4 regions of the Ottowia beijingensis genome follow, and region 4 is predicted to be linked to each of the others. Evidence: predicted binding sites of a transcription regulator. Region 4 holds the regulator's gene; each other region holds the start of a gene.

Region 1 (7,782 bases), on a different contig from region 4:
TTGACAGGAAATGGGCCCCGGCACGCTGCGGCCGGGGGGCGCAACTGGTCAGCGCGCGCTGCGGTTCAGGCGGCGGGCATTGGCCACCGCACGGCGGCGCACCGGCGTGATGCCGCGGTGCGTCACGTCCAGCATCGAGGCCAGCACGCGCTGCTGCGCGCTGGTCGACAGGTGCTGGAGCGTGGGCGGGTTCATCCAGCCGCCCAGCGCCACCTTCCACCAGGTCTGCATCCACCACAGCGCGAACTGCTGCTGCGCGGCGAAGGTCTGCCGCGACATGGCCATCCACGACTCGTGAAAGGCAGCCACCTTCTCGGCCCCCATCAGGTAGAACTCCTGCTGGTCGCGGCCGTTGGGCACCACGCCCGCGGTCATCATGCGGCCCACGCGGTGCGCGACGACCTGCGGCACGGCCGCCACCATCTGCGCGGTATCACGACTCAGGCGCCGTTGCTTGGCTGTCACCATGGTTTGAACTCCAGTCAACCGACACCCACTGCGGCGACATCGCCCAGCCTTCACAGTGAAAGCTGCTTGCGCAGAAAACAAAGAGTCTGGAGGCGAAAAAGCGCTCCAGACTCTTTCATGGCGTCAGGCGCCTAGTGTATCCATCACCAGTAGCCCAGCACACGCCACCAGGTGGTGCCCACCACCAGCCAGATGACGATGAGCACCACGCTCATCACGGCACCGGTCTTCCACCATTCGCCCAGCGTGGCGTAGCCCGAGCCGAAGATGACCGGCGAGGTGCCCGTGGCGTAGTGCGTCAGCGTCATCATGATGTTCGAGGCCGCCGCCATCATGAGCGCGAACGGGAAGGCCGGCGCACCCAGCGCCAGGCCGGCGCCGTAGAACGCGGCGAACATGGCCGTGATGTGCGCCGTGGTGCTGGCGAAAGCGTAGTGCGCGTACAGGTAGGCCAGCATCAGCAGCGCACTCGCCTGCATCCAGCCCAGGCCCAGGCTGCCGATGCCGGTCTCGATGCTCTTGGCGAACCAGGTGATCAGGCCCAGCTTGTTGAGGAAGGTGGCCATCATCACCAGCGCGCCGAACCAGACGATGGTGTCCCAGGCGCTCTTTTCCTTGATCACGTCGTCCCAGGTCAGCACGCCGGTGATCAGGCACAGCGCCAGGCCGATGAAGGCGGTGGTGGTGGCGTCCACCGCCCAGCCGGCGCCCAGCAGCATGGCCGGGATGCCGGCCCACAGCACCAGCAGGATGGCGAACACGCCCAGCATGATCATCTCGCCGCGCGTGATGGGCCCCAGCTGCTGCAGCCGCTCGCGCGCGAACTGCGCGGCGTTGGGCGTGCTCTTGATCTCGGGCGGATACAGCATGTAGACGATCAGCGGCATCACCGCCAGCGCCACCAGCCCCGGCAGCAGCATGGCCAGCGCCCAGGTGCCCCAGCTGAGCTGGATCTGCGCGCCGGTCACGTCGGCGATCAGCTTCACCACCAGCGGGTTGGGCGCCGTGGCGGTGATGAACATGGCTGAGGTGATCGGGTTGGCGTGGTAGTTGGTCAGCGCCAGGTAGCGGCCGATGCGGCCCTGCGTGCCCTTCTCGGGGTCCGAGTCGTAGCTGCCCGCGATGGCGCGCATGATGGGGTGGATGATGCCGCCGCCGCGCGCCGTGTTGCTGGGCGTGACAGGCGCCAGGATCAACTCCGACAGCGCCAGCGAATAGGCGATGCCGATGGTCTTCTTGCCCCACACGGCGATGAACAGGTAGCCGATGCGCGCGCCCAGGCCCGTCTTGATGATGCCGCGCGAGATCATGATCGACACGCCGATCAGCCAGATGAGCGAGTTCGAGAAGCTGCTCAGTGCATCGGCAATGGCGCCCGACGGCTTGTCGTTGGTGACGCCGGTGACGGCCACCAGCGCCACGGCGATCATCGACAGCGCGCCAATGGGCATGGCCTTGCCGATGATGGCGGCGATGGTGCCCACGAACAGCGCCAGCAGGTGCCAGGCATTGGGCGTCACGCCCTCGGGCACGGGGATGACGAACCAGATCAGCAGCGCGATCGCAACGGCGATGGCGGCGGGTAGCGGCTTGAAGCCCATGCACTCTCCTTTCGTTGAACCTTCAGGCATGTGACGCGCACCGCATGACACTTGCATGACAGCGCGCACGGTTCATCGTGGCACGCCGCCACAGCGGCAGGATTGACGCGCATCAAGACTCGCATGGGCGCGCGGGCCGGCGCGGCCAGGCCGCAACAACCGCTGCATTGCAGCCGACGGGCGCTGGCATGGTGGGCACATGCCGCTGTGCAAAAGCGCTGGCAACTACATTATTGATAGCTTCCAGCGCTTGATACAAGGGCGCTGCAGGCCTTTTTTATCTGAAATCGGGGCATTACAGACTGTTGCAGCGCAGCGGGGAATAGCCGCTAGCCTGAACGCGTTGTCCTTGCAAGAAGTCGAACCTGTGGCGCTGGCCAAAGGTTCGGCCTCTGGACTGCGGCGCGGCATGGCGTGGCCTGCGGCGGTCCGGCATGTCGCCAAGGAATCCCCCAGACGAACACGCTTTCATGGAGAGATGAAGATGAAGATGAACCTGAAACCACTGCATCGCCAGCTCACACTGGCCGCCATCGCTGCCCTGGCCCTCGGCGCCGGCGTGGCCCACGCCGACGAGGTGGTGTGCAACGGCCGCATCGACGCCGTGTCGATCGACGGCGACGTGAAGGTGCCCAGCAACGTGGCCTGCACACTGGCCGGCACGCGGGTGGACGGCAACGTGAAGGTCGAGTCCGGCGCCTCGCTGGCCACGCAGAACGCGCGCATCGGCGGCAACGTGCAGGCCGAGAACCACCGCCAGGTCAACCTGGCCGGCGGCGCGGTGGGCGGCAGCGTGCAGCTCAAGCAGGGCGGCGGCGCCAACATCGCCAGCGTGTCCGTCAAGGGCGACATCCAGCTGTTCGAGAACCGCGGCGCGCAGACGGTGCGCAACAACCGGGTCGACGGCAACCTGCAGTGCAAGTCGAACAGCCCCGCGCCCACCGGCGGTGGCAACATCGTGCAGGGCAACAAGGAAGACCAGTGCGCGCGACTGTAATGCGCCACGCCAAGCTTTCAGTTTGATAGCTTCCGGCGCCCTCCCCATGGGCGCTGAAGGCCGATAACACCATCAAAACACGGACCGGGCGGGCAACGCCCTGGTCCGCGTGGCCGTTGTGGCGGCGGGGTCGGGCTGCAGATCAAAGCGCAGGAAAACTATGGTTTCGATAGCTGCTGGCGCACAATGGACGGGCGCTGCAGCCTTGTTTTTCCTGAAACGCCATGACCGACATCGACGCCTTCTTCGCCCGCTACGAACAGGGCGCCAACAGTTTCGACCCCGATCTGGTGGCCGCGCAGTTCACCGACCCCTTCATGGGCGGCGACCCGAACGGCGTGATGAGCGCGCGCAACGACGAAGCCTTCCGCCAGAGCATCCCGCAGCGCCAGGCCTTCATGCAGGGCATCGGCTTTCGCTTCGCCAGGGTGCTGCATGTCGCCGCCACGCCGCTGGACGCGCACTACACCATGGCCAAGGTGCACTGGCACCTGCGCTTCGAGAAAACGTCGGGTGCGCCGCAGGACTTCCGCTTCCACATCACCTACTTCCTGTTCGACCCCGACAGTGGCACCGGGCCGAAGGTGGCGTTCTACATCTCGCACGAGGACGAGCAGCAAGTGATGCGCGAGGCGGGGTTGTTGCCCGACGCGCCCACGGACGGCCACCCGGTCGCCGTAGCCTGAATGAAAAAATACTCCCAGTACATCTATCTGCTACCGCCCATCCAGTAGGCGCAAAACAAACATACTCCCCACCAAGGAAGCAACCCTGCTGGCGCATGCGCATGAAAAAAGCCACCTCGCGGTGGCTTTCTTCATGGTGCGGTGAACCCGATCAACCGAAGTTCTTGGCCGCGAAGTCCCAGTTGACCAGCTTGTCGAAGAAGGTCTCGACGAACTTCTGGCGCGCGTTGCGGTAGTCGATGTAATAGGCGTGCTCCCACACGTCCACCGTCAGCACCGGGGTGTCGCCGGTGGTCAGCGGGGTGCCGGCGGCGCCCATGTTGACGATGTCGACGCTGCCGTCGGCCTTCTTGACCAGCCAGGTCCAGCCGCTGCCGAAGTTGCCCACGGCGCTGGTGACGAAGGCTTTCTTGAAGTCGGCATGGCTGCCCCACTTCTTCTTGATCGCGTCGGCCAGCGCGCCGCTGGGCTCGCCGCCGCCCTGCGGCTTCATGCAGTTCCAGAAGAAGGTGTGGTTCCAGATCTGCGCGGCCTGGTTGTAGATGCCGCCGCTGGATTTCTTGACGACGTCTTCGAGTTCCATGGCCTCGAACTCGGTGCCCTTCTGCAGCTCGTTCAGCTTGTCGACGTAGGCCTTGTGGTGCTTGCCGTGGTGGTATTCCAGCGTTTCCTTGCTGTAGTCGGGGGCCAGCGCGTCAATGGCGTAAGGCAGGGGAGGCAGGGTGCGTTCCATGTCGGTTGTCCTTTTTGATCGTGGGGGTTGAACGTGACAGGCAGCCATGATAGGCCGCCCGGCGCCGAGGCATTGTAGGAACTCAGCCCGAACGCCGCCCGAGCACCCTCAGATCAACCTTGCCGTCGGCCAGGGTGGCGGCCAACGGCTGGCCGGGCGTGGTCTGCGCGGCGCGGGTGACGGGGTGGCCGGCCTCGTCCTGCAGCCAGGCGTAGCCGCGCTCCAGCACGCGCTGCGGGTCGAGCGCGGCCAGGCGCAGCGCGGCGCGCTCCAGGCGCTGCTGGGCGGCCTCCTGCTGGCGCGCCAGCGCGGCGGGCAGGCGCTCGGCCAGGCGCTGCAGGCGCACGCGCTCGGCCGCCAGCGCGGGCGGCACGGCGCGCGGCAGGCGGTCGGCCCAGCGGGCGAGCTGGGTGCGCTCGCGCTCCAGCCGCAGCGCCAGGGCGTGGCGCAGGCGCTGCTCGGCACGGCCCAGCCGCAGGTGCTCGGCCGCCACGGCCTGCGACGGCCGGCCCAGGCGGCTGGCCAGCCAGTCGATGCGCTGCGCCTCGGCATCGAGCCGGCGGCGCAGGGCGCGGTCGATGCGCTCCTGCAGCGTGTCGATGCTGCCCAACCACTGCTCGCGCGGCGCACTGGCCAGCTCGGCGGCGGCCGTGGGCGTGGGCGCGCGCAGGTCGGCCACGAAGTCGGCGATGGTGAAGTCGGTCTCGTGTCCCACCCCGCTGATGACCGGCACCGGGCTGGCGCCGATGGTGCGGGCGAGCTGCTCGTCGTTGAAGGCCCACAAATCCTCGATGGAGCCGCCGCCGCGCACCAGCAGGATGAGGTCGATGGGCGGCGGAGAGTTTTGCGCCAAATCGGCCTCCAGCGCCCGTCCGTCCTGCGCAAGCAGATACAAATTCTGTAGCGCCTGGCACAGCTCGGCCGGCGCCCCGGCCCCCTGCACCGCCGCCGGCGCCAGCAGCACCGGGATGTGCGGCACGCGCCGCGCCAGCGCATGCAGCACGTCGCGCAGCGCCGCCGCGCCCAGCGAGGTGACCATGCCGATGCCGCGCGGCATGGCCGGCAGCGGGCGCTTGGCCGCCGCATCGAACAGGCCTTCGGCCTCCAGCTTCGCCTTCAGCCGCAGGAACTGCTCGAACAGCGCGCCCTGCCCCGCGCGCTGCATGGATTCGACCACCAGCTGCAGGTCGCCGCGCGGCTCGTACACCGTCAGGCGGCCGCGCACTTCCACCTCGTCGCCCTCGCGCGGGCTGAAGGCCAGCAGGCCGGCCGCGCGGCGGAACATGGCGCAGCGCAACTGGCCGCTGTCGTCCTTCAGTGAAAAGTAGCAATGCCCGCTGGCCGCGCGCGTGAAGCCCGAAACCTCGCCGCGCACCGCGACGGGGTTGAATCGCGCCTCCAGCGCGTCCGCCAAGGCACGCGTCAGCGCCCCAACTGGCCAGATGCGCGGCGCCGTTGCTGGCTTGGGCAGGTCGAATCCAGTGTTCATGCGGGTTGCAAGGCCATTTGCGGCGTCTGGGGGCGGCCAGTACTCCACAGCAGGGCGCCAGCGGGGGCCGCGCGCGCCAGAACATCCGCAAACGCTGATGAATTGGTGCAAGTGCTTGTCATGCCTTGATTTTTTGCTGCCCGCTGCGTCATCAATCTGTCAAGAACCGCGCCAGTGCGTGCTTGCGGCGGGATGACGGGGGCATTCTTCACAAAGTTATCCACAGAATCTGTGCACCGGCGCGGGTCATGGTGCCATGGCGGCGATCCGTGCGCTTGTGCACGTTTGCCGGCGCGCGTGCAGCCCGGTGGCCGAGGCGGCGCGGGGGTACGCCATAATCGCGCGCATCCTTTTTGCGGGCGCCCGGCCCAGCCGGTGTGTGCCGCGCCGCACGAGAGAAAACCCTTGCTTTCCATCATACAAGCCGCCGGCTGGCCCATCTGGCCGCTCATCCTGTGCTCCATCCTGGCACTGGCCTTCATCATTGAGCGCTTCATCAAGCTCAAGACCAGCCGCGTGCTGGGCAGCAACCTGGTGGACGAGGCCATCGGCGTGTCGCGTGATTCGGTGCCGGCGCCCGACACCGTGAACCAGCTCGAACAGCACTCGGCCCTGGGCCAGGTGCTGGCCGCCGGCTGGCGCGCCATCAACAACAACCCGCGCTGCACCCCGACCGAGATGCGCGCCGCCATGGAGGCCGCGGGCCGCTCGGCCACGCACCGGCTGGAGCGCTACCTGCCGGCGCTGGCCACCATCGCCAGTGCCGCGCCGCTGCTGGGCCTGCTGGGCACGGTGATCGGCATGATCGAGATCTTCGGCTCGCAGGCGCCCGCCGCCGGCAGCGCCGTGGGCGGCGGCAACCCGGCGCAGCTGGCGCACGGCATTTCCATCGCGCTCTACAACACCGCCTTCGGCCTGATCGTGGCGATTCCGGCGCTGATCTTCTGGCGCTACTTCCGCGCCCGGGTCGACGGCTACATCCTCGAGCTGGAACTGGCCGCCGAGCGCTTCGCGCGCCACCTGGAGCCGCTGTGCCCCGGCCGCGCGCCGGCCGACGGAGCGCGCAAGTGAAATTCCGCCCCCACCCGCCCGAGGAGCCGGAGATCAACCTGATCCCGTTCATCGACGTGCTGCTGGTGATCCTGATCTTCCTGATGCTGACGACGACGTACAGCAAGTTCACCGAACTGCAGGTGACCCTGCCCGTGGCCCACGCCGACGCCTCGCGCGACCGGCCCAAGGAGATCGTGGTGGCCGTGGCCTCCGACGGCCGCTACGCCGTGAACAAGGAGCCGCTGGCCGGCAACAGCGTGGAGGCCGTGGCCAATGCCCTGCGCGCCGTGGCCGCCCAGGACAGCATCCTGATCATCAGCGCCGACGCCGCCGCGCCGGTGCAGGCCGCCGTCACCGTGATGGACGCCGCGCGCCGCGTGGGTTTGACGCAGATCACCTTCGCCGCCAGAACCGGGGCATCCCCCTGAGCGCCTGACGGCGCCTCCCCCCTTCTCTCGCTGCGCGGGAAATGGGGGGACGCACCCGGCGGGCGGGCCAGGCCCTTCCGCAGTGCCCTGACATGGTCTTGCTCCGCGGCCTTTTGATGTCACAAGGGTTGCGCCCTGCCCGGAAACCCCCTCTCCCTCTGGGAGAGGGCTGTGGTGAGGGCCAACCCAGCGAAAAAGATAGCTGCCCGCGCAAGCCCCACGGGCGCTAGAAGCCGATTTCACCCACAACCCACAAGCACCACAGCACGCCCAGGCCGGCTACCGCGCGCCGCGCCTGGCCGATGACACAATGGGCTGACCCGGCGC
Region 2 (7,782 bases), on a different contig from region 4:
GGCATGCCCAGCATCGGCAGCACCAGCGGCGCGCACAGCAGCAGGCCCACGCCCACCGGCCAGAAGCCGGCCCACGGCCCGGCATCGGCGGCGTCGATGGCGGCATCGGCCGCGCGCGGCTCGTAGCCGGCGTCGCGCACGGCGCGGCGCAGCACGGCGGCCATGTCATCGCCGCCGGCATAGGTCACGCGGGCCGATTCGGTGGCCAGGTTCACGGCCGCGTCCTGCACGCCGGGCACCTTCTTCAAGGCGCGCTCGACGCGCGACACGCAGCTGGCGCAGGTCATGCCGCCCACGCCGAGGTCCAGCGTGGCGGTGGTGGCGATATCGTTCATGCGCCCAGTGTGAGGCTTCACCCCATGTCAAGGTCAAGCGGGCGGTCTTTTGCCCCCGGCGGGCGCCGCCTTCAGGCCGCGGTGCAGGCGTACATCACGCTGTCGATCAGCGCGCCGTCCTTGGTCACGCTGTGGCGCAGCACGCCCTCGCGCACGAAGCCGGCCTTCTCCAGCACGCGCATCGACGCCGGGTTCCACGCGAACACGCCCGCCTGCAGCCGCGCGAAGCGGCCCGAGCGCAGCAGATGCGCCTTGAACGCCAGCACCGCCGCGCTCGCCAGCCCGCGGCCCCACAACGCCTCGCCCAGCCAGTAGCCGAAATCGGCCGTCGCCACCGCGATGCCGCTGCCCGCGATGGCGCCGATGCCGCCGATCACCTCGTCATCCAGCGCAATCGCCAGGTGCAGGCTGCGTGCATCGGCTTGCGCCGTCACGATCCAGCTGTCGGCATCGGCGCGCGTGTACGGGTGCGGAAACATGCCCGTCAGGTTGCGCCACACCGCGCGGTGGTTGGCATGGCGCACCAGCGCGTCCTGGTCACCCTCGCGCCAGGGGCGCAGCGTGCAATGCGGGATGCTGGTGGAGATCGGGGCGACGGTCGGGGTCATGGCGAAGCTGTTTGGAACAGGGAAGGGCGGGCATTCATGTTGGCATCTTCGGTGGGCATCTGACCCGGCTTTGGGGTTGAAGCATGAACATACTCCCAATCCATATAACCACCAGCGCTTATCCATCCAGCGCTGGCAATCGATACTCCCATTAGCTACTTGATCTAGGACTTGGATACCAGCCCCGTCCCTTCCACCCGAACAACCCGCGCGCGGCCACCGCCTACGCTACCGCAAGCCCCTTGACCTTCCCACGGTGGCAAGCCTCAGGCTATGCTTTTGTCACCCATCCATTCTTCAAGGAGACCCGAACCATGTCCCAGCAATTCACCGTCACCGGCATGACCTGCGGCCACTGCGAGGCGGCCGTCACCCGCGCCATCAAGCAGATCGACGGCGGGGCCGAGGTCAAGATCGACCGTGCCAACAATCTGGTCGAGGTGCAGTCGACCCAGCCGCGCGAGACCATCGCCGCCGCCATCAGGGAAGAAGGCTACAGCGTCGACGAATGAGCACCGCCACCAGCCCGGTCGCCATCGGCGAGGCGGCCCGTGCCTCGGGCGTGTCGGCCAAGATGGTGCGCCACTACGAGGCGCTCGGCCTGCTGGGCGCCGTGGCCCGCACCGACGCCGGCTACCGCCAGTACACGCCGGCTGACGTGCACACCCTGCGCTTCATCAAGCGGGCGCGCGATCTGGGCTTCTCGATGGCCGAGATCGCCGAACTGGTGAGCCTGTGGCACGACCGCCAGCGCGCCAGCGCCGACGTCAAACGCATCGCCACGCGCCATGCGGATGAGCTGCAAAAACGCATCCAGGCCATGCAGGACATGCGCAAGACGCTACAAAATCTATTGCATCACTGCCACGGCGACGACCGACCGGAGTGCCCGATCCTCGACAACCTGGCAGGCCACTGAGGCGCCGCCAGCGGCAGAAATTTCACCCATCTTTACAAACCGACATGCGCCGCTGATGGGCGCGATACACGCGGCGCGCAAACTTCCTTTCAAGCCGGCGCCAGGCCTTTCAGCCCACCGCCAGCCACGCATTGATCCCGAGTCCCGATCCTGAAAGGAAGCACACCATGGCTCAGACCCCGAAACGCCTCTTCATCGCCGCCGTGCTGGCCGCCACCGGCGCCTTCGCCGTCGCTCAAACCCCCGCCCCCGCAACGCCCGCCGCGGGTGAAACCACCGCCGTGCAGCAGCGCGGCCGCATGGACCCGGCCGAGTTCCAGAAGCGCATGGAGCAGCGCCAGCAACGCATGGCAGAGCGCCGCGCCCAGCGCATGGCCGATCTGAAGGCGCAGCTGAAGATCACCCCGGCGCAGGAAGCCGCCTGGACCGCCTACACCGGCGCCATGCAGCCACCGGCCAATATGCGCGGCCCTGGTCAGCGCATGGACCGCGCCGAGTTCGCCCAACTCAGCACGCCGCAGCGCATCGACCGCATGCAGCAACGGGCCGACGAGCGCCACGCGCAAATGAAGCAGCGCGGCGATGCCGTCAAGACCTTCTACGCCCAGCTCACACCCGAGCAGCAGAAGATCTACGACGACCGCGCCATGCGCGGTGACAAGGGCGGCAAGCGTGGCGGGCCTGGCCATGGCCCGCGCGGTGGCATGGGCTGGCGTTGACCCGCTGACCCTTGAATAAGCGGCACCCAAAACGCGGTGCCGCCTCGGCCGGCAGGTGCCTCAAGGTGCCCGCCGGCCATTTTTTTTCCTGCCACCAGGTCGGCCTGGGCACCGGTTTCTCTCCGCTGAAACCCGGGGGTGTTACCGTATGCGTACGGGCTACGGGCTGGCACCGCCAGTCTGCCCGTCATACCAACGCACGGAAGGAACACCACATGACTGCATCGCTGACCCGCCTGATCGCCCTGGGCGCGCCGCTGGCCCTGCTGGCCGCCTGCGCCTCCGAGCCGACCACCACCGCCACACCCCAACCCGCACCAGCGCCGGTGACGGCGCCGGCCGAGCCTGCCCCCGCACCCGCGGTCACCGCGCCGGCCGCCGAGCAGGGCCCGGTGCGCCTGACGGTGCGCCAGGCCCAGCAGCGCCTGCTGGACAAGGGCTACGACCCCGGTACGGTCGATGGCATCTCCGGCCCGCGCACGGCCAACGCGCTGCGCCAGTTCCAGCGCGACGAGGGACTGATGGCCACCGGCCGCCTGGACAGCGAGACCATGAACGCGCTGGGCCGCTGAGCCATCAACCTTCATCCAACCAACCGCCTTCGGGCGGTTTTTACATGCCCAATCGGACTCAAACGCTTATCAGACAAGCGCTAGAAGCTCCTGATAGTGTAGTGATCTCAGCGTCTGTCCGTGTCCTGAAGCCACCCACCGCACAAGACCTCACAAGGCACCCAAGCGACGCACACAGCTATACTTTTGATAGAAATCGACCGCATCGGCACTCTGGCGCCGGCGCCGGAACGGCCTTAAGCTGCGCACCGTGCCCTACACCGCTCCTCCCCCTCCTCCGCTGCCGCCCCGTCCGCCGCGCGGCACCCTGAAACTGCCGGCCGTGCGCCAGGTCGAGCTGACGGCGCCGCTTGGCTGGCTCGGCCAGGGCTGGCGCGACCTGTGGCGCTGCGGCACCTGCAGCCTGGTGCACGGCGTGGCCATGGCAGTGTTCGGTCTGCTGCTGCTGTGGCTGGCGGGTGATCGTTTCTGGCTATTGGCCGGCGCGTTTTCGGGCTTTCTGGTGGTGGCGCCGGTGCTGGCCACCAGCCTGTACGCGCTGAGCCGCGCGCTGGAGCGCGGCGAGCCCGCCGGCTGGCGCACCATCCGGAAGACCTGGACGCGCTGGCAATACTCGCGCTACGCCGTGCACGGCGGCTACTGGAGCCTGGTGCGCTTCGGCCTGCTGCTGTCGCTGGCGGGCACCGGCTGGGTGCTGACCTCGGCCGCGCTCATCACCCTGATGGCGCCGCAGCCGGTGCACACGCCGATGGACTTCGTGCGCCACGTGGTGCTGGCGCCCGGCGGCCACCTGTTCGAGCTGTGGCTGACCATGGGCGCGCTGATGGCGGCGCCGCTGTTCGCCTCCAGCGTGGTCAGCATGCCGCTGCTGCTGGACCGCCGGGTCGATGTGCTGCAGGCCGTTTTGACCAGCTGGCAGACGGTGATGACCAACCCCGGTGCCCTGGCATTGTGGGCCGCGCTCATCATGGGGCTGACGCTGCTGGGCATGGCCACCGGGCTGCTGGGTCTGATTGTCATCCTGCCCTGGCTCGGCCATGCCAGCTGGCACGCCTACCGGGCGCTGGTGGACGCCGCCAGCCTGCCCGAGCGCCTGCCACCGGAAGGGATGAAATGAGCGTCGTCCCGCCCTCTCTTGTTTTGTCTGCGCCGCCCGTGCAACGCGGCGCTGTCGGGTACTGACATGTTCGGCTTCAACGAAGAGCAGATCGCCTGGTTCGGCCTCACCATCGGGGTCGGCGCCTTCATGCTCTACATGATCTTCATCGTCGCGCAGCTGGCCTGGGAGGCCAAGGCCGGCAAGTTCGGCACCTTCGTGCTGTTCCTGGCGCTGGCTTTCGGCATGGTGGGCTTCATCGCCAAGGGCATCATCCAGTGGATCATCGACAAATAAGGCCGGGGGCGGCCTGAGTCGCCCCTGCGGACAAGCCTGTGGACAGTGCTGGCACAACCGGCGCCTTATCCACAGAACCCGCGGCGGCCGCCAAGTTGTCCCTGCCCGACCCCTCCATCCCGCCCGTCTTGCCCACAGACCGCGACCGCCGGCAAACCCTTGCCGCTGCAGGCTTTGGCGGCTTTGTCCACAAAAGTGCAGGGCACCTACTACGACTACTACGCTTATATAAAAGACCTAAGAGACAAGACAGCGGAGCGCTGAACACACCCGGGCACCCTGTTACACCGCCGTACGTTTGCCGGCGTTTGCAGTGCAGTGCGGCTGGTAAGATCGCTCGGCTTTGACGTCCGCGCCGCGGACCGCCTTCACCGACGCTTTCTGCGACCATGTCCGTTGCCCTTGCCGGCCGCAGCCCTTCCACCTTCGACATCAAGAGCGCCAACCTGCCGCTGCTGGCGCTGCGCCTGAAATCAAGCGAACTGGACGTGCTGGCCGACGAACTGCAGGCGCAGTACGGCGACATGCCCGACTTCTTCGAGGACGACGGCGTGGTGCTCGACCTGGCCCTGCTGCCGGCCGAGCAGGCCGAGGCCAGCATCGACTTCCAGCGCGTGGGCGAGTTGCTGCACGAACGCCGCCTGCGCCTGCTGGCGGTGCGCGGCGGCAGCGCGCAGCAGCAGGCCGATGCGCAGGCGCTGGGCCTGCTGCTGGCGCCCGAGGCACGGGGACCCACCCCGCCCGCTGCAGACGCCACGCTGCCCACCGCCGACAGCGCCGCCACCGCGCCGGAGCCACCGCCGCCCGGCGCGCTGGTGATCGACCGGCCGCTGCGCTCGGGCCAGCAGGTGTATGCGCGCGGGCGCGACCTGGTGCTGCTGGCCATGGTCAACCCGGGTGCCGAGGTGATTGCCGACGGCCACATCCACGTCTACGCGCCGCTGCGCGGCCGCGCCATTGCCGGCGCACGCGGGTGGGCCGAGGCGCGCATCTTCGCGCGCGACATGCGGCCTGACCTGGTGTCCATCGCCGGCGTCTACCGCACCGGCGACGACCCCCTGCCCGACACCGTGTGGGGCCGCGCTGCCAGTGTGCGACTGGCCTCCAGCGAGGCCGGCGACAAACTCATTTTCGAACCGATCGAATGAAGCACGCCCCTGAGTCGCTCACGCGCCTTCCCCCCTCTGCTGCGCGAGGGGGGACAACGCCAGTGCCCGGCGCAGGTCCGGGCACGGCGTTGCCTGGCTCGGCCTGCTCCGCGGCCATCGGAATTTTTGACCTAGCCCATCCACGTTCTTCGTGCGCTGTTGCGCGCGATGGGAGCAATTGACATGACCAAAATCGTTGTGGTGACCTCCGGCAAGGGGGGCGTCGGCAAGACGACCACCAGCGCCGCCTTCTCCACCGGCCTGGCCCTGAAGGGCCACAAGACCGCCGTCATCGACTTCGACGTCGGCCTGCGCAACCTCGACCTCATCATGGGCTGCGAGCGCCGCGTGGTGTACGACTTCGTCAACGTCATCCAGGGCGAGGCCAACCTGACGCAGGCCCTCATCAAGGACAAGCAGTGCGAGAACCTGTACGTGCTGGCCGCCAGCCAGACGCGCGACAAGGACGCGCTGACGCAGGAAGGCGTGAAGAAGGTGCTGGACGACCTGGCGGCGATGGACTTCGATTACATCGTTTGCGACTCGCCCGCCGGCATCGAGACCGGCGCCCTGCTGGCCATGCGCTACGCCGACGAGGCGCTGATCGTCACCAACCCCGAGGTGAGCAGCGTGCGCGACTCCGACCGCATCCTGGGCATGCTGGGCAGCAAGACGCAGCGCGCCATCGACGGCAAGGAGCCGGTGAAGGAGCACCTGCTCATCACCCGCTACAACCCCAACCGCGTGGCCGACGGCCAGATGCTGAGCCTGGAGGACATCCAGGACATCCTGCGCATCAAGCTGATCGGCGTGATCCCCGAGAGCGATGCGGTGCTGCAGGCTTCCAACCAGGGCCTGCCGGCGGTGCACCTGAAGGGCACCGACGTGGCCGGCGCCTACACCGACGTCATCGAGCGCTTCCTGGGCGCCGACATTCCGCTGCGCTACATCGAGGCCGAGAAGCCGGGCTTCTTCAAGCGCCTGTTCGGGGGCAAGTGAACATGTCCTTCCTCTCATTCTTCCTGGGCGAGAAGAAGAAGACCGCCAGCGTCGCCAAGGAGCGCCTGCAGATCATCCTGGCGCACGAGCGCGGCGGCCGCGCCGCCTTCGAGCCCGACTACCTGCCCGACCTGCAGCGCGACCTGATCGCCGTCATCAGCAAGTACGTCAAGATCGATCCGAAGGACATCAAGGTCAACCTGGAGCGGCAGGACGACCTGGAAGTCCTCGAAGTCAAGATCGAATTGCCAGAAAAATCGGCGACCCCCTGAGGCGCTGACGCGCCTTCCCCCTGGAAGGGGGACAACGCTGGTGGCCGGGGGGACCCCGGCCACGGCGTTCCCGCATGGCCTGCTCCGCGGCCGTTGGGTGGGCTGGCCGCGCAGCCCAGCGTCCGGACAGCTCCCTCTCCCTCTGGGAGAGGGCAGGGGTGAGGGCCGGCAGCGTCTCGCGCACCGCGGACATCCCGATAATCCCCCACGTGACCAAGCCCCGCATCCTGGTTGTCGAAGACGAACCCGGCATCGCCGACACCATCCACTACGCGCTGGCCAGCGACGGCTTCGAGCCGCGCGTGTGCGGCACGGCGCGCGAGGCGCTGGAGCACTTCACGGCGGCCCTGCCCGCACTGGCCATCCTCGACGTCGGCCTGCCCGACATGAACGGCTTCGAGCTGTTCCGCCGCCTGCAGGATCTGCCGGGCGGCAGGCAGGTGCCGATGCTGTTCCTCACCGCCCGCTCGGCCGAGATCGACCGCGTGGTGGGGCTCGAACTGGGCGCCGACGACTACGTGGCCAAGCCCTTCTCGCCGCGCGAGCTGGTGGCGCGCGTGCGCACCATCCTGCGGCGCAGCGGGCGGGCTGCCGCCACTGATTCAGATAAAAAAACGCCTCCAGCGCCCACTGCACAAGCGCAGGAAGCTATTGATTCAGGAGTAAAAAAGTCTGTTCGGCATGGGCCGCTGCTGCTCGATGAAGAGCGCCGCCTGATCCGCTACCACGGCCAGCCGCTGGAACTCTCGCGCTACGAATACGGCCTGCTGGCCGCGCTGATGCAGCGCCCCGGCCGCGTGTACACGCGCGACGAACT
Region 3 (7,782 bases), on a different contig from region 4:
CGTCCGCGCCATGGCAGGCGGCGCACGCCACAAACTTGTCGCGGCCGAGGTTGGCGCGCACCGAGTCGTGCGGCGAGTTCGACAGGTTGAGCACGTAGTTGGCCAGGTTGCGCACGTCATCGGACGAACCGACGGCCGCCGCCATGGGCGTCATGATGCCGGTGCGGCCCTGGGCGATGGACGCGTGGATGTGCTCCGGCGTGCCACCCCAGTTCCATTGCGCGTCGGTCAGATTGGGGAACCCGGTGCTGCCGCGTGCGTCCGAACCATGGCATTGCGCGCAGTTGTTCATGAACAGGCGGTCGCCGATGGCCATGGCCTGCGGGTCCTTGGCCAGGTCCTCGGTGCTCTTGCCCGCGAACGCCGCGTAGATGGGTGCCGTCTGCTCGTTGCCACGCGCCACCTCGGTCTCGAACTGGCCGACCTGCGTCCAGCCCAGCGAGCCCTTGTACGAACCGAGGCCGGGATAGAGGTAAAGATACGCCAGCGAGAACACGCAGGTGATGATGAACAGGCCCACCCACCAGCGCGGCAGCGGGTTGTTCATCTCGCGCAGATCACCGTCCCAGACGTGACCCGTGGTGTTGTCCGCGGCCGTCATGGCCTTGGTCTTGCCACTGATCCACAACAGGGCCAGGCAGCCGAAGATGCCGAGCAGCGTGATGCCCGTGATGAAAATCGACCAGAAATTGCTCGTGAAGTCGCTCATTTTTTGTTCCTTGCCTGCTGGCTGTGCCGTACTGGGTCAATCCTGCTCGAAAGGCAAACGCGCCGCCTCGTCGAACCGCGCCTTGTTGCGGCGCGACCAGGCCCAGGCGACGATGCCGATGAAGACGACAAACGCCACCACGGTCACGATGCTGCGCAGAAGGTTGATGTCCATGATGATGCTTGACCAGACTTACTTGCGGTGAATGCCCAGCACCTGCAGGTAGGCGATGACGGCGTCCATTTCGGTTTTACCCTTCACCTCTTCCGGCGCCTTGGCGATTTCCTCGTCGGTGTAGGGCGCGCCCAGCGTGCGCAGGCCGCGCATGTGCGCCTGGATCGTGCCGGCGTTGGCGGCGTTCTTTTCCAGCCAGGGGTAGGCCGGCATGTTCGACTCGGGCACCACATCGCGCGGGTTGTTCAGGTGCGCGCGGTGCCAGTCGTCGCTGTAGCGGCCGCCCACGCGCCCCAGGTCCGGTCCGGTGCGCTTGCTGCCCCACAGGTGCGGGTGGTCGTACACGAACTCACCCGCCACCGAATACGGCCCATAGCGCAGCGCCTCGGCGCGGAACGGGCGCACCATCTGCGTGTGGCAGTTGTTGCAGCCCTCGCGAACGTACACGTCGCGCCCCACGACCTGCAGCGCGGTGTAGGGCTTGAGACCCTCGATCGGCTGCGTGGTCGACTTCTGGAAGAACAGCGGCACGATCTCCACCAGGCCTCCGACAGAGACCACCAGCAGGATCAGCACGATCATCAGGAAGTTGTTGGTTTCGATCTTGGCGTGGCCGGTGATTTTTTCTGCTGCCATGATTCCTTACCTCCTCTGATCAGGCGTGGGCCGCGACCGCGGGAATCTGAACCTGGACCACACGGCCGGCAGCGATGGTCTTGAGCATGTTCCACAGCATGACCACCATGCCACTCAGGTACAGCAGACCACCGATCAGGCGCAGCACGTAGAACGGATACGTGGCCTTGACCGATTCGACGAAGGTGTAGGTCAGCGTGCCGTCGGCGTTGACTGCACGCCACATCAGGCCCTGCATCACGCCGGCAATCCACATCGCGGCGATGTACACGACGATACCGATGGTGGCAATCCAGAAATGCACCTCGATGGCCTTGATGCTGTACATCTGACGCTGGCCGAACAGACGCGGCAGCAGGTAGTAGATGGAGCCGATGGTGATCAGGCCGACCCAGCCCAGCGCGCCGGAGTGCACGTGGCCCACCGTCCAATCGGTGTAGTGCGACAGCGCGTTGACGGTCTTGATCGACATCATCGGGCCTTCGAACGTGGACATGCCGTAGAACGACAGCGACACGATCAGGAAGCGCAGGATGGGGTCGTCACGCAGTTTGTGCCAGGCGCCCGACAGCGTCATGATGCCGTTCATCATGCCGCCCCAGCTGGGTGCCAGCAGGATCAGCGAGAACACCATGCCCACGCTCTGCGCCCAGTCGGGCAGCGCGGTGTAGTGCAGGTGGTGCGGGCCGGCCCACATGTAGGTGAAGATCAGCGCCCAGAAGTGGACGATGGACAGGCGGTAGCTGTACACCGGGCGCTCGGCCTGCTTGGGGATGAAGTAGTACATCATGCCCAGGAAGCCGGTGGTCAGGAAGAAGCCCACGGCGTTGTGGCCGTACCACCACTGCACCATGGCGTCCTGCACGCCGGCATAGGCCGAGTAGGACTTGAACAGGCCGACCGGCAGCGCCGCGCTGTTGACGATGTGCAGCAGCGCGATGGCCAGGATGAAGCCGCCGTAGAACCAGTTGGCCACATAGATGTGCTTGACCCGGCGCGTGCCCACCGTGCCGAAGAACACCACGGCGAAGGACACCCAGACCAGCGCGATCAGCACGTCGATCGGCCACTCCATTTCGGCGTATTCCTTGCTGCTGTTCAGGCCCAGCGGCAGCGTGATGGCAGTCGCCAGGATCACCAGCTGCCAGCCCCAGAATGTGAACGCCGCGAGCTTGTCGGAGAACAAGCGCACCTGGCAGGTGCGCTGCACCACGTAATAGGCCGTTGCAAACAGGCCGCAGCCACCGAACGCAAAGATCACCGCATTGGTGTGCAGCGGCCGCAATCGACCGTAGCTGAGCCATGAAATGCCCGGGTTCAACTGCGGCCAGGTCAGCTGCGCGGCGATGATCACGCCCACCAGCATGCCGACCACGCCCCAGACCACCGTCATCACGGCGAACTGCCTGACCACCTTGTCGTTGTAGACCGTGGCTTGCGTATTGGCGAATGTCATTTCCACCTCTTCCTGAAAAAACTTTTTGGAGTATCCCGATTCAGATTATCGGGCTTGATTGATGTGTGTCAATCGTGCTCGAAAATCCGCTCGCCTTCGCGGTCAACGTCGTCGAACTGGCCACGGTAGATGGCCCACCAGAGCGCGCCGAGAATGAAGAACACCAGCACGACCGACAGCGGGATGAGCAAGTAAAGAATGTCCATCAGTGCACCTTTTCGTGCGGCCGCTCATCGTAGGACAGACGCAGCGCGTTGATCACCACCAGCAGCGAACTGGCTGCCATGCCCAGCCCGGCCAGCCAGGCCGACACCCAACCCATCATCGCCAGCGGCACGCCGATGGCGTTGTAGGCCGCCGCCCAGCCGAGATTCTGCCTGACGATGCGCATGGTGCGGCGGGCCTTGGCACGGCATGCGGGAATCAGCGACAGGCGATCCCCCAGCACCACGAAGTCGGCCTGCGCCCGCGCCAGCGGCACCGAACGGCCGAACGCGAACGACACGTTGGCGCCGGCCAGCACCGGCCCATCGTTCAGGCCATCGCCCACCATGGCAACGGTCGCACCCTCGGCCTGGGCCTGCTGCATCAGGGCCAGCTTGTCGTCCGGCAGGCAGCCACCGCGCGCATCGTCGATGCCCACGAGCGCGCCAAGGCGCGCCGCCGCGTCGTGCCGGTCACCCGACAGCAGGCGCACCTTCACGCCATCATCCTTCAGCGCCGCCACCGAAGCCTGCGCATCGTCGCGCGCATCCTCGCGGAAGTGAAAGCTGGCCAGCCAACCTTGCCCATCACTCAGATGGCTGCTCGGCCCGGAGCCGTTGGTGACCGGCACACCGAAGAATGCGGCCGACCCCAGGCGCACTTCATGGCCGTTCGCCAGCCGTGCCTTGACGCCCTGCCCGGCCACTTCCTCCAGCGCCGCCAGCACAGGCGTTTCTCCGCTGGAGCCCGACCCCTCGGCCCGTGCCGCATCGACCAGCGCACGCGACACCGGATGCAGGCTGTCACGCGCCAGCGCCGCGGCCAGGGCCAGCGCCTGGGCCCGGCTCACGCCGTCGCGCAAGCGCAGGTCCTCCAGCACGAAGGCATCGCGCGTCAGCGTGCCGGTCTTGTCGAACACCACCATGTCGACCTGCGCCAAGGCCTCCAGCGCCTGCAGCCGCCGAACCAGCACACCCCTCCTGGCCAGCGCGCCCGCGCTGGCCAGCATGGCCGCGGGCGTGGCCAGCGACAGCGCGCAGGGGCAGGTGACCACCAGGATCGCCACGGCGATCATCAGCGCATGGCCGGGATCGGTGGGCCACCACCAGATGCAGGCCAGTCCCGCCGCCAGCAGCACGAAGATCAGGAAAGGCTTGGCCAGGCGGTCGGCCAGCAACGCGATCTGCGGCTTGCTGGTGGAAGCCTGCTCCATCAGCGCCACGATCTGCGCGTAGCGTGTGTCGCCGCCGATCTGCTCCACCCGCATGTCCACCGGCGCCGTCAGGTTGTGGCTACCGGCGATCACGCGCTGGCCCTGGCCGCGCGCCAGCGGCGTCGATTCGCCGGTGAGCAGCGACTCGTCGGCCGAAGTCTCGCCGCGCAGCACCAGCCCATCCGCCGGAAACACCTCGCCCGGCAACACGCGCAGCACGTCGCCCACACGCACGCGCCGCACCGACACCCGCTCCCAGCCGCCGGCACCGCTCTGGCGCTGCACGCTGTCGGGCAGACGGTGCATCAGCGCCTCCAGCGCACCGGCCGTGCGGTCGCGCAGGCGCAGTTCCAGCCAGCGCCCGGTGAGCAGGAAGAACACGAACATGGTGAGCGAATCGAAATACACCTGGTGCCCGAACACGCCCTGCGGTTCGAAGGTGCCCAGCGAACTGACCACGAAGGTGATCAGCATGCCCAGCGCCACCGGCAGATCCATGCTGACGCGGCGCAGCTTCAGGTCGAGCCACGCGTTGCGAAAGAACGGCTGGCACGAGAACAGCACCACCGGAATCGACAGCACCCATTGCGCCCAGCGCAGCAGGCGCACGGTGTCGGCCTCCATCTCGCCCGCGCTGGTGAAGTACTCCGGCGTGGCGTACATCATCACCTGCATCATGCACACGCCCGCCACGCCCAGGCGCCACATCATCTTGCGCGTCTCGGCCTGGCGGCGTTCCGCCGCGAACGCGTCGCTGGCCGGCAATGGCCGGTAGCCGGTGCGCAGCACCGCCTGCATCCAGTCGGAAGGCTTGGTGGCCGACTCGTCCCACACCACGCGGCCGCGGTGTGCAGCGGCGCTGATATCCGCCTCGCGCACTCCGGGGGTGGCGCGCAGGGCCTGCTCGATGGTCACGGCACAGGCGGCGCAGTGCATGCCCTCGAACACGACGTTCGACTCCCACACACCCTGTTCGGCGTCGCCGGCGCTTGCACCCACGGGACGGCTGAACTCCAGCCACTCGTCGCGCTCGTCGAGCAGTTGCCAGGCAGCGTCGCCGCGGGTCGGCTCAGCGCGTTCCGGAAACGCTGCCTCGCCTGCCACGGCGGCCGAAGAAATCGCGCTTGCACCTTGGATCACGGCGTGGACTGTACACCCTTTGGTTGACACGGGCTTGACTTCAGTCAATAGCCGCCGAGCGCTGCACGGATAATGTATCGTCGCGCTTGGAGTGAATTGCCCAGCATCAATGCCGGTGCCGCGCCCGAGTCACCACATTTTCAGGAGAACCAATCATGTACAGCCGCATCCTCGTCGCCACCGACGGCTCCAAACTGTCCAAGAAGGCCGTCGACAGCGCCATCAACCTGGCTGCCCTGTGCGGCGCGGAACTGATCGCGCTCAAGGTCGTGCCGCGCTACCCGCAAAGCTACTTCGAGGGCTCGATCCCGCTGTCGACGGAGGACGTTTCGCGCGTCGAACAGCAGTGGGCCGCCGACGGCCAGGAGATCGTCGATGCCGTCAAGAAGGCCGGCGAGGCCAAGGGCGTGAAGGTCAAGCCCGTGCTGGCCAAATCGGACGTGGTGTCCGACGCGCTGATTGCCGCCGCGAAGAAGCACAAGGCCGACATCATCGTCATGGCCTCGCATGGCCGCAAGGGCGTCAAGCGCCTGCTGCTGGGCAGCGAGACACAGCAGGTGCTGACGCACTCCGAAATCCCGGTGCTGGTGCTGCGTTGATGCACCCAGGCTGTAGCACGCTTCTGTTTCGATAGCTGCCTGCGCAATAACGACAAGGGCTTCAGGTCGATTTGACCTGAAGCCCTTGTTGTTTAGTGAGGGGCCGCGGTTCGATCAGCGCGGCACGGCCGTCCCGATGGGGTCTTCGTCGGTGCTTTCCGGCGGCTGCACCGGCGTGCCGGTGATGGCGGGGCGCACGCTGGCCGGCGCTGGCACATAACCCGCCAGACCTTCGCGCAGGCCCATTTCGAGGCGGTCGACGCGCGCATGCAGATCGCGGTTGTGGCTTTCCACCGCCTGCACCAGGCGACCGACTTCCAGGTCCACCGGACGATCACGCAGCCCCATCTCGGCACGGTCCACGCGGGCCAGCGTTTCGCGCGTGTGGTTGTCGATGACTTCGGACAAGCGCGCCACCTCCTTATCCAGGTGCGCGCGCAGGTCGGTGAAGCGCGAAGCCTCGGCCTTGTCGGCCAGTTCGCGCTGGGCCGTCAGTTCCTTGGCGTGGCGGCGCGTTTCCATCAGCACCGTGCCCTGCGTGTAGGCGATCAGGCCCACGAACACCACCGACAGCAGCGCCATCAGGCCCAGCAGCACCAAGCCGAGCGGCGCGCGGATCTCGGTGAAGATCAGGTTGAGGTCGGTCGGCATGGTCATCGCCGTCCAGTTGACGCCGATGAACGCCACGATGGCGGCGCCGATGATCAGCAAAAGCAGTGCTCGCAGCGACATGCAGTTTCCTTCGCGTAGTGTGTGTTCTTCTGGCCTGCTACAAGGCGGCCGTTCGGCAACGAGTTTACCCGCGCCCCCGCGCACCCCCTGTCAGCCAACGCCGTCAGTCACGACCGGTCGAACAGCGCCTTGTACTGGTCGCGCAGCAGGTTCTTCTGCACCTTCCCCATGGTGTTGCGCGGCAGTTCGCTGGCGATGAAGCAGCGCTTGGGAATCTTGAAGTTGGCCAGTTTCGCTTTCAGCGCACCAACCAGCCCATCGGCATCCAGCCTGGCGCCCGGCTTGGCGATGACCACCGCCACACCCACCTCGCCAAAATCCGGATGCGGCACACCGACGATGGCGCTCTCGGCCACGCCCGGCATGTCGTTCAGGTAACCCTCGATCTCGGCCGGATACACGTTGTAGCCGCCGCTGATGATCAGGTCCTTGCTGCGGCCGACGATGGTGACGTAGCCGCGCGCGTCCTGCAGGCCCACGTCGCCGGTCTTGAACCAGCCGTCGGCGGTGAACTCCTCGGCTGTCTTCTCGGGCATGCGCCAGTAGCCCGAAAACACGTTCTCGCCCATCACCTGGATGTTGCCGATCTCGCCCTCGGCCACGGGCTGGCCGGCGTCGTCGCGCACGCGCACGCCGACACCCGGCAGCGGAAAACCCACCGTGCCGCCGCGCCGCTCGCTCTGGTTCTGATAGCGACCGTCGGCGCTGTACGGGTTGCTGGTGAGCATGATGGTCTCGCTCATGCCGTAGCGCTCGAGGATGGTGTGGCCGGTGCGCTCGCGCCATTCGTTGAAGGTCTCGAGCAGCAGTGGCGCCGAGCCGCTGATGAACAGCCGCATGTGCGCCGCCTGCTGCTTCGTCAACGCAGGCTCGGCCAGCATGCGCACGTACAGCGTGGGCACGCCCATGAACACGGTGG
Region 4 (7,782 bases):
ATTGCGCGCGGTGCACGCCTGCTGGGCACCGGTCTCTGGCAGGGCGGTGATCGTGCCCTGATCGATGGCGCCCTGGTCAATGGTTCCTGGAAGCTGGTGGGCTGGGTGTCGGGCATCGTGCGCCGGTTGCAGTCTGGCTACCTGTACCACTATGCGCTGGTGATGATTCTGGGCATCTTCGTGCTGATGACGTACTTCGTCTGGCTCAACAAGTAAGGAAGAGCGAGAACAAAATGGGTTGGTTGAGCCTTGCCATCTGGACGCCGATTGTTTTCGGCGCCGTGTTGCTGGCACTGGGCCGGGAGAGTCAGGCGCAGCTCGTGCGCTGGATCGCTCTCATCGGGTCGGTGATCAGCTTTCTGGTCACGATTCCGCTGTACACCGGTTTCAGACTCGGCACCGCCGAGATGCAGTTCGTCGAGAAGACGTCCTGGATCGAGCGTTTCAACGTGAACTACCACCTGGGTGTCGACGGCATTTCGGTCTGGTTCGTGCTGCTGACGGCCTTCATCACGATCATCGTCGTCATTGCCGGCTGGGAAGTGATCCAGCGCAAGGTCAACCAGTACATGGCGGCCTTCCTGATCCTGTCGGGCCTCATGGTCGGCGTGTTCGCGGCGCTCGACGGCGTGCTGTTCTACGTGTTCTTCGAGGCCACGCTGATCCCGATGTACCTGATCATCGGCATCTGGGGCGGCCCCAACAAGATCTACGCCGCGTTCAAGTTCTTCCTGTACACGCTGCTGGGTTCGCTGCTCACCCTGGTGGCCTTCATCTACCTGTACACGAGTTCGGGCGGCAGCTTCGATATCCTGACCTGGCACAAGCTGCCGCTGTCGGGCACGGCGCAGTCGCTGCTGTTCTTTGCGCTGTTCGCGGCCTTCGCGGTCAAGGTGCCGATGTGGCCGGTGCACACCTGGTTGCCGGACGTGCACGTCGAGGCACCGACGGGCGGCTCCGCCGTGTTGGCGGCCATCATGCTGAAGCTGGGTGCCTACGGTTTCCTGCGCTTCTCGCTGCCGATCCTGCCCGATGCCTCGCGTGAATGGGCCTGGCTGATGATCGCGCTGTCGCTCATCGCCGTGATCTACGTCGGCCTGGTGGCCCTGGTGCAGCAGGACATGAAGAAGCTGGTGGCCTATTCGTCGGTGGCGCACATGGGTTTCGTCACGCTGGGCTTCTTCGTCTTCAACGACCTGGGCATCACCGGTGGCCTGGTCCAGATGATCGCGCACGGCTTCGTCTCGGGTGCCATGTTCCTGTGCATCGGCGTGCTGTACGACCGCGTGCATTCGCGCGAGATCGCCAGCTACGGCGGCGTGATCAACACCATGCCGCGTTTCACCACGTTCGCGCTGCTGTTCGCCTTTGCCAACTGCGGCATGCCGGGCACGGCCGGCTTCGTGGGCGAATGGATGGTGATCCTGGCGTCGGTGAAGGCCAATTTCTGGCTCGGCCTGCTGGCAGCCACGGCGTTGATCACCGGCGCCGCCTACACGCTGTGGATGTTCAAGCGCGTCTATCTGGGTCCGGTCGCCAACGACGACGTGCGCCAGCTCAAGGACATCAATGGCCGTGAATTCCTGATGCTGGCGGTGCTGGCCGTCGCCGTGCTGTGGATGGGCCTGTATCCCAAACCGATGACCGACGTGATGGATGCGTCGGTGGCCAACCTGCTCAAGCAAGTGGCGGTATCCAAGCTGAATTGAGGACGTGCAGATGATTGACAGATTCAGTTGGATCGCCATTTATCCGGAGATCGTGCTCCTGGTGATGGCGTGCGTGATCGCGCTGACCGACCTGCTCGACAAGAGCCAGCGCCGCATGGGCGCCTACATCCTGTCGGTGCTCACCTTGCTGGCCGTGGCTGGCCTGACCGCCACGTATGCCATCGGCGGGCAGACCATCTACGGCTTCGAGGGCATGGTGGTCAGCGACCCCATGGCCAATTGGCTGAAGTGCTTTGCCGCCTTGGCGGTGCTGGTGACCTTTGTCTACGGCCGCACCTACGTGGTCGAGCGCGGCATGCTGCGCGGTGGCGAATGGTATGTGCTCAGCCTGCTGTCGTTGCTGGGCGGCTTCGTGCTGATCTCGGCCAACAACTTCATCCTGATCTACCTCGGGCTCGAGTGCCTGACGCTGTCCGGCTATGCCCTGGTGGCGCTGCGCCGCGACCACGGCACCGCGGTCGAGGCGGCGATGAAATACTTCGTGCTGGGCGCCATGGCGTCGGGTTTCCTGCTCTACGGCCTGTCGATGCTGTACGGCGCCACCGGCACGCTCGACATCGCCGGCGTCTTCAAGGCCGTGGCGTCGGGCCAGATCAAGCAGCAGGTGCTGGTGTTCGGGCTGGTGTTCATCGTCGCAGGCCTGGCGTTCAAGTTCGGTGCCGTGCCGTTCCACATGTGGATCCCGGACGTCTACCAGGGCGCGCCCACGGCCTCCACGCTGATGATCGGGGCCGCGCCCAAGCTGGCGGCCTTCGCCATGGCCATCCGCCTGCTGGTCGAGGGGTTGCTGCCGCTGGCGTTCGACTGGCAGCAGATGCTGGGCCTGCTGGCGATCGCCTCGCTGTTGATCGGCAACCTGGCCGCCATCGCGCAGACCAACCTCAAGCGCATGCTGGCCTATTCCACCATCTCGCAGATGGGCTTCGTGCTGCTGGGCCTGATGGCGGGCGTGGTCAACGGCAATGCGCTGGCGGCGGCCAACGCCTACAGCTCGGCCATGTTCTACATCGTCACCTACGTGTTGACCACGCTGGTGAGCTTCGGCGTCATCCTGCTGCTGTCGCGCGAAGGCTTCGAGAGCGAGGAGATCGCCGACTTTGCCGGCCTGAACCAGCGCAGCCCGCTGTATGCCGGCATCATGGCCATCTGCCTGTTCTCGCTGGCGGGCCTGCCGCCGCTGGTGGGCTTCCAGGCCAAGCTGTCGGTGCTGCAGGCGCTGGTCAGCACCGGGCTGGCAGCGTACATCGCGCTGGCGGTGTTCGCGGTGATCATGTCGCTGATCGGTGCCTTCTATTACCTGCGCGTCATCAAGGTCATGTACTTCGACGACGCAGCCATCGACGCACCGATCCAGGCGCCGCTCGACATGCGGGCCGTGCTGTCGCTCAACGGCGCGCTGCTGCTGGTGTTGGGCATTCTGCCGGGTGCGCTGATGGCGCTGTGCGCCAAGGCCATCGTGCAGATGCTGGCGACCTGACGGCATGTCGCAGAACCTGTCCATCTGGCTGCTGATCGGGCTGGCTGCCATTGCCGCCAACCTGCCGTTCATCAACCAGCGCCTGATGACCGTGGTGCCGCTGCGCACGCCGGTCAAGTCGCTGGCGTGGCGGCTGGCCGAGCTGGTGGTGTGGTACTTCATCGTCGGCGGCGTCGGCATGGCGCTCGAAAAGTCGATGGGGCAGAACTACCCGCAGGGTTGGGAGTTCTATGCCGTCACGGCCTCGCTGTTCCTGACCCTGGCGTTCCCCGGATTCGTTTACCGCTATCTGGCGCGGCGCCGCGCCTGACATGAGCAAGCTGGCGGAACAGCGGGTGGACAGCCAGGAGCTGTTCAAGGGCGGCTTCCTGCACGCCTTCCGCGACCAGGTGCGCCTGCCCAATGGCCAGCTCACGCAGCGCGAATACGTGGTGCACCCCGGCGCGGTGATGATCGTGCCCTTGCTGGAAGCGGCCGATGGCGCCATGCAGCTGGTGCTGGAGCGCCAGTACCGCTACCCGGTGCAGCAGGAGATCATCGAGTTCCCGGCCGGCAAGCTCGACCCTGGCGAAGACACCTTGGCCTGTGCCCAGCGCGAGCTGCGCGAGGAAACCGGCTACACCGCCCGCGAATGGGCGCGTGCCGGCGTGCTGCACCCGGTGGTGTCGTATTCCACCGAGTTCATCGAGATCTGGTTCGCCCGCGGGCTGCAGCCGGGCGAACGGCGCCTGGACGAGGGCGAGTTCCTGGACGTGTTCACCGCCTCGGCCACGCAGTTGTACGACTGGTGCCGCGCCGGGCAGATCACCGACGCCAAGACGCTGATCGGCGCGCTGTGGCTGCAGAATGTGCAGAGCGGGGCCTGGCCGTTGGATTGGCAGGCCGCGGGCGCCGTGTGAGGGTGGACCGATGAAGGTGCTCGATCTGCAATGCACCCAGGGCCATGCGTTCGAGGGTTGGTTCTCGTCCGAGGACGATTTTCAGAGCCAGCTGGCGCGCCAGTTGGTCGAATGCCCGCTGTGTGGCGACCGGGCGGTGGCCAAGCTGCCCAGCGCGCCGCGCCTGAACCTGAGCGGCGCCGGCAGCGCGCCCGCTGCAGCCGAGGCGCACGCCGGAGCAGGGCGCAGCGCCAGCGATGCCGCCCCCGTGGCCGCCATGCCGCCGGCCGCACTGCAGGCCGCCTGGATGCACATGGTGCGGCGCGTGATGGCCAGCACCGAGGACGTGGGCGAGCGCTTTGCCGAAGAGGCGCGCAAGATGCACTACGGCGAATCGAAAGAGCGCGGCATCCGCGGCCAGGCCACGCCGGCGCAGACCGAGGAACTCCTGGACGAAGGCATCGCCGTCATGCCGCTGCCGATTCCGGCCGGCTTCAAGAACACCTTGCAATAGTTTTGATAGCTGCTTGCTCTTGATATACAAAGATTTCAGTATGAAATCATTCTGAAATCAAGGTATAGCAGGCGCAAGCAGCTATCAATATGAAAGCGACCGGGCGCTGCCAGCTTCAGGGCAACAACCCCTCAGGCGCAGGCCGGCGCGTTGACGATGGCGCGCAGTGCCTCGGTGTCCAGGATGCGCACGTGGCGCTGCTTGACCTCGACGATGCCTTCCTCGGCGAACTTCGAGAAGGTGCGGCTCACCGTCTCCAGCTTCAGGCCCAGGTAGCTGCCGATTTCCTCGCGCGTCATGCGCAGCACCAGCTCGCTCTGCGAGAAGCCGCGCGCATGCAGCCGCTGCACCAGGTTCAGCAGAAAGGCGGCCAGGCGCTCCTCGGCGCGCATGCTGCCCAGCAGCAGCATCACGCCGTGCTCGCGCACGATCTCGCGGCTCATGATCTTGTGCACGTGGCTTTGCAGCGCCGGCACTTCGCGCGACAGCTCCTCGATGCGGTCGTAGGGCATCACGCACACCTCGGCGTCTTCCAGCGCCACGGCGTCGCAGCTGTGGCGGTCGGCCACGATGCCGTCCAGGCCGATGATCTCGCCCGCCATCTGAAAGCCCGTCACCTGGTCGCGCCCGTCGGCCGTGGCCACACAGGTCTTGAAGAAGCCGGTGCGGATGGCGTACAGCGCGTTGAAGCGGTCGCCGTTGGAGAACAGCGCCGCGCCGCGCTTGATCTTGCGGCGCGTGGCCACCAGGTCGTCCAGACGCCCGATGTCCGACTCCGACAGGCCCATCGGCATGCACAGCTCGCGCAGATTGCAGTTGGAACAGGCTACGCGGATGGTCTGGGGTGTCATGTAAGGCGAAGGAATCGGGGGTGACGGATGGCAACGGCACAGGCATTTTAGGCGAGGGTGGCGCCAGGCGGCCGCGGCCTTGATCCAGCACAAATCCCGACGATTCAGCTCGGTTAAATTGATCGTCGTCAAGGAAACGGGTCGCGCTCCCGGCGACAGTTGGCTTTGCTAGTCAAAGGAAGTCCGATGCAAGCCATCACCACCGAACTGCTCACCAAATTCGACGTGCCCGGGCCGCGCTACACCTCGTACCCGACGGCGGACCGCTTCGTCGAGGCGTTCGGCGAGGCCGATTACATCCAGGCGCTGGAGCAGCGCCGCGCCGGCCCGGCCGCCATGGCGCTGCCGCTGTCGCTGTACGTGCACATTCCGTTCTGCGAATCGCTGTGCTACTACTGCGCCTGCAACAAGATCATCACCAAGCACCACGACCGCAGCGCGCCCTACCTGCGCTACCTGAGCCGCGAGGTGGACCTGCACGTGGCGCGCATCGGCGCCGGCCAGGCCGTCAGCCAGCTGCACCTGGGCGGCGGCACGCCCACCTTCTTCAGCGACGACGAACTCAGCGAGCTGATGGCCATGCTGCGCCGCAACTTCAGCCTGGTGCCGGGCGGCGAGTATTCGATCGAGGTCGACCCGCGCACCGTCACGCCCGAGCGGCTGCGCCACCTGGCACAGCTCGGCTTCAACCGCCTGTCGTTCGGCGTGCAGGATTTCGACCCCATCGTGCAGAAGGCGGTGCACCGCATCCAGCCGGCCGAGCAGGTGTTTGCCCTGGTCGCCGCGGCGCGCGAGATCGGCTTCGAGTCGATCAACGTCGACCTGATCTACGGCCTGCCCAAGCAGACGCCCGAATCCTTCGACCGCACGCTGGCCCAGGTGGCCGAGCTGCGGCCCGACCGCATCGCGCTGTACGCCTACGCGCACCTGCCCGAGCGCTTCAAGCCGCAGCGGCGCATCATCGCCATCGACCTGCCGGGTGCACCCAACAAGGTGGCGATGCTGGCGCGCTCGCTGGCGGCGTTCGAGGCCGCGGGCTACGACTACATCGGCATGGACCACTTCGCGCTGCCCAACGACGCCCTGGCCGTGGCCAAGCGCCAGGGCCGGCTGCACCGCAACTTCCAGGGCTACAGCACGCAGCCCGATTGCGACCTGATCGGCCTGGGCGTGTCGGCCATTGGCAAGGTGGGCGCCACCTACAGCCAGAACGCCAAGTCGCTGGAGGAATACCAGGACCTGCTGGACCACGGCCATCTGCCCGTGGCGCGCGGGCTGGCCGTGTCGCGCGACGATTTGCTGCGGCGCTGCGTGATCATGGCGCTGATGTGCCAGGGCGAGGTGATGTTCGAATCGGCCGAGCTGGCGCACCTGATCGACTTCAGGAGCTACTTCGCCAGCGAGCTGGAAACCCTGCGCGGCATGCAGGACCAGGGCCTGGTGGAGTTGAGCGACACCGGCATCAAGGTCACGCCCATGGGCTGGTTCTTCGTGCGCGGCGTGGCCATGGTGTTCGACAAGTACCTGCAGGCCGACCGCACGCGGGCGCGCTTCTCCAAGATCCTCTGATCGTCCCCGCCCGGCCCGTGAAGGCGTCTGCGCATGACTTTGCGCAACGCCCTGCGGTGGCCGGCGCCCTTAGACTTGGGCCATGCAAACTTCTCTTCTGGTCACCGCGCTGCTGATGGGGCTGGCCGGTGGCCCGCACTGCATTGCCATGTGCGGCGCGGCCTGCGCCGGCATCGGGCAGGCGGCGGCGCCGCACAGCACGCGGGCCATCGGCACGTTCCAGCTGGGCCGCGTGATCGGCTACGGCGCCCTGGGCGGGCTGGCAGCGGCCACCATGCAGGGGCTGGGCTGGCTCACCGTGCAATCGGCCGCGCTGCGCCCGGTGTGGACCATGGTGCACGTGGCCGCCGTGCTGATGGGCCTGGCACTGGTGGTGCTGGCGCAGCAGCCCGTGTGGCTGGAAACGGGCGCGCGCCGCATCTGGACCAAGGTGCGTTCGGCCACGCAGTCGATGGGCCTGGCCGCGCCGCTGGGCCTGGGCGTGGCCTGGGCGCTGCTGCCCTGCGGGCTGCTGTATTCGGCGCTGATGGTGGCGGCACTGGCCGGCAGCGTGGCCGGTGGCGCGGCGGTGATGGCGGTGTTCGCCATCGGCTCGGGCGTGTCGCTGTGGGCCGGGCCGTGGCTGCTGCTGCGGCTGGGCAGCAACGGGCGCGGCGCCTGGAGCATGCGCATCGCCGGCCTGGCGCTGATGGCCGTCTCGGCCTGGGGCCTGTACATGGGCCTGGTGCACGACCAGGCGCCGTGGTGCGTCGTGCCTTGATGC

Evidence for each region. The regulator FNR, encoded in region 4, switches genes on or off when oxygen is low (the NO sensors DNR and NnrR bind a similar motif). The targets are predictions, from matches to a motif close to TTGATNNNNATCAA.
Region 1: a site for FNR is predicted at 2,172-2,185, ahead of ACFSCU_RS10290 (DASS family sodium-coupled anion symporter). Genes of this name have one in related genera too.
Region 2: a site for FNR is predicted at 3,340-3,353, ahead of ACFSCU_RS01240 (DUF2189 domain-containing protein). Genes of this name have one in related genera too.
Region 3: a site for FNR is predicted at 5,567-5,580, ahead of ACFSCU_RS09510 (universal stress protein). Genes of this name have one in related genera too.

Annotation. Positions count from the first base shown of each region.
Region 1 is NZ_JBHUEP010000007.1:177,166-184,947, reverse strand. Features, by position in the region: gene ACFSCU_RS10295 (polyhydroxyalkanoate granule-associated phasin) at 49-468, opposite strand; gene ACFSCU_RS10290 (DASS family sodium-coupled anion symporter) at 612-2,069, opposite strand; gene ACFSCU_RS10285 (hypothetical protein) at 2,560-3,066, shown strand; gene ACFSCU_RS10280 (hypothetical protein) at 3,291-3,752, shown strand; gene ACFSCU_RS10275 (superoxide dismutase) at 3,904-4,485, opposite strand; gene xseA (exodeoxyribonuclease VII large subunit) at 4,568-5,974, opposite strand; gene ACFSCU_RS10265 (MotA/TolQ/ExbB proton channel family protein) at 6,380-7,045, shown strand; gene ACFSCU_RS10260 (ExbD/TolR family protein) at 7,042-7,455, shown strand.
Region 2 is NZ_JBHUEP010000001.1:259,240-267,021, forward strand. Features, by position in the region: gene ACFSCU_RS01210 (heavy metal translocating P-type ATPase) at 1-335, opposite strand, end outside; gene ACFSCU_RS01215 (GNAT family N-acetyltransferase) at 407-943, opposite strand; gene ACFSCU_RS01220 (heavy-metal-associated domain-containing protein) at 1,258-1,455, shown strand; gene cueR (Cu(I)-responsive transcriptional regulator) at 1,452-1,862, shown strand; gene ACFSCU_RS01230 (Spy/CpxP family protein refolding chaperone) at 2,030-2,581, shown strand; gene ACFSCU_RS01235 (peptidoglycan-binding domain-containing protein) at 2,797-3,153, shown strand; gene ACFSCU_RS01240 (DUF2189 domain-containing protein) at 3,404-4,270, shown strand; gene ACFSCU_RS01245 (DUF2788 domain-containing protein) at 4,337-4,546, shown strand; gene minC (septum site-determining protein MinC) at 4,936-5,694, shown strand; gene minD (septum site-determining protein MinD) at 5,878-6,693, shown strand; gene minE (cell division topological specificity factor MinE) at 6,696-6,965, shown strand; gene creB (two-component system response regulator CreB) at 7,175-7,782, shown strand, end outside.
Region 3 is NZ_JBHUEP010000007.1:23,052-30,833, reverse strand. Features, by position in the region: gene ccoP (cytochrome-c oxidase, cbb3-type subunit III) at 1-709, opposite strand, end outside; gene ACFSCU_RS09535 (cbb3-type cytochrome oxidase subunit 3) at 746-883, opposite strand; gene ccoO (cytochrome-c oxidase, cbb3-type subunit II) at 902-1,519, opposite strand; gene ccoN (cytochrome-c oxidase, cbb3-type subunit I) at 1,539-2,975, opposite strand; gene ccoS (cbb3-type cytochrome oxidase assembly protein CcoS) at 3,044-3,181, opposite strand; gene ACFSCU_RS09515 (heavy metal translocating P-type ATPase) at 3,181-5,532, opposite strand; gene ACFSCU_RS09510 (universal stress protein) at 5,688-6,131, shown strand; gene ACFSCU_RS09505 (LapA family protein) at 6,246-6,863, opposite strand; gene ACFSCU_RS09500 (malonate--CoA ligase) at 6,971-7,782, opposite strand, start outside.
Region 4 is NZ_JBHUEP010000012.1:136,954-144,735, reverse strand. Features, by position in the region: gene nuoL (NADH-quinone oxidoreductase subunit L) at 1-216, shown strand, start outside; gene ACFSCU_RS16205 (NADH-quinone oxidoreductase subunit M) at 234-1,709, shown strand; gene nuoN (NADH-quinone oxidoreductase subunit NuoN) at 1,720-3,207, shown strand; gene ACFSCU_RS16195 (DUF2818 family protein) at 3,212-3,517, shown strand; gene ACFSCU_RS16190 (NUDIX domain-containing protein) at 3,519-4,106, shown strand; gene ACFSCU_RS16185 (DUF1178 family protein) at 4,117-4,599, shown strand; gene fnr (fumarate/nitrate reduction transcriptional regulator Fnr) at 4,731-5,450, opposite strand; gene hemN (oxygen-independent coproporphyrinogen III oxidase) at 5,637-7,019, shown strand; gene ACFSCU_RS16170 (sulfite exporter TauE/SafE family protein) at 7,102-7,779, shown strand.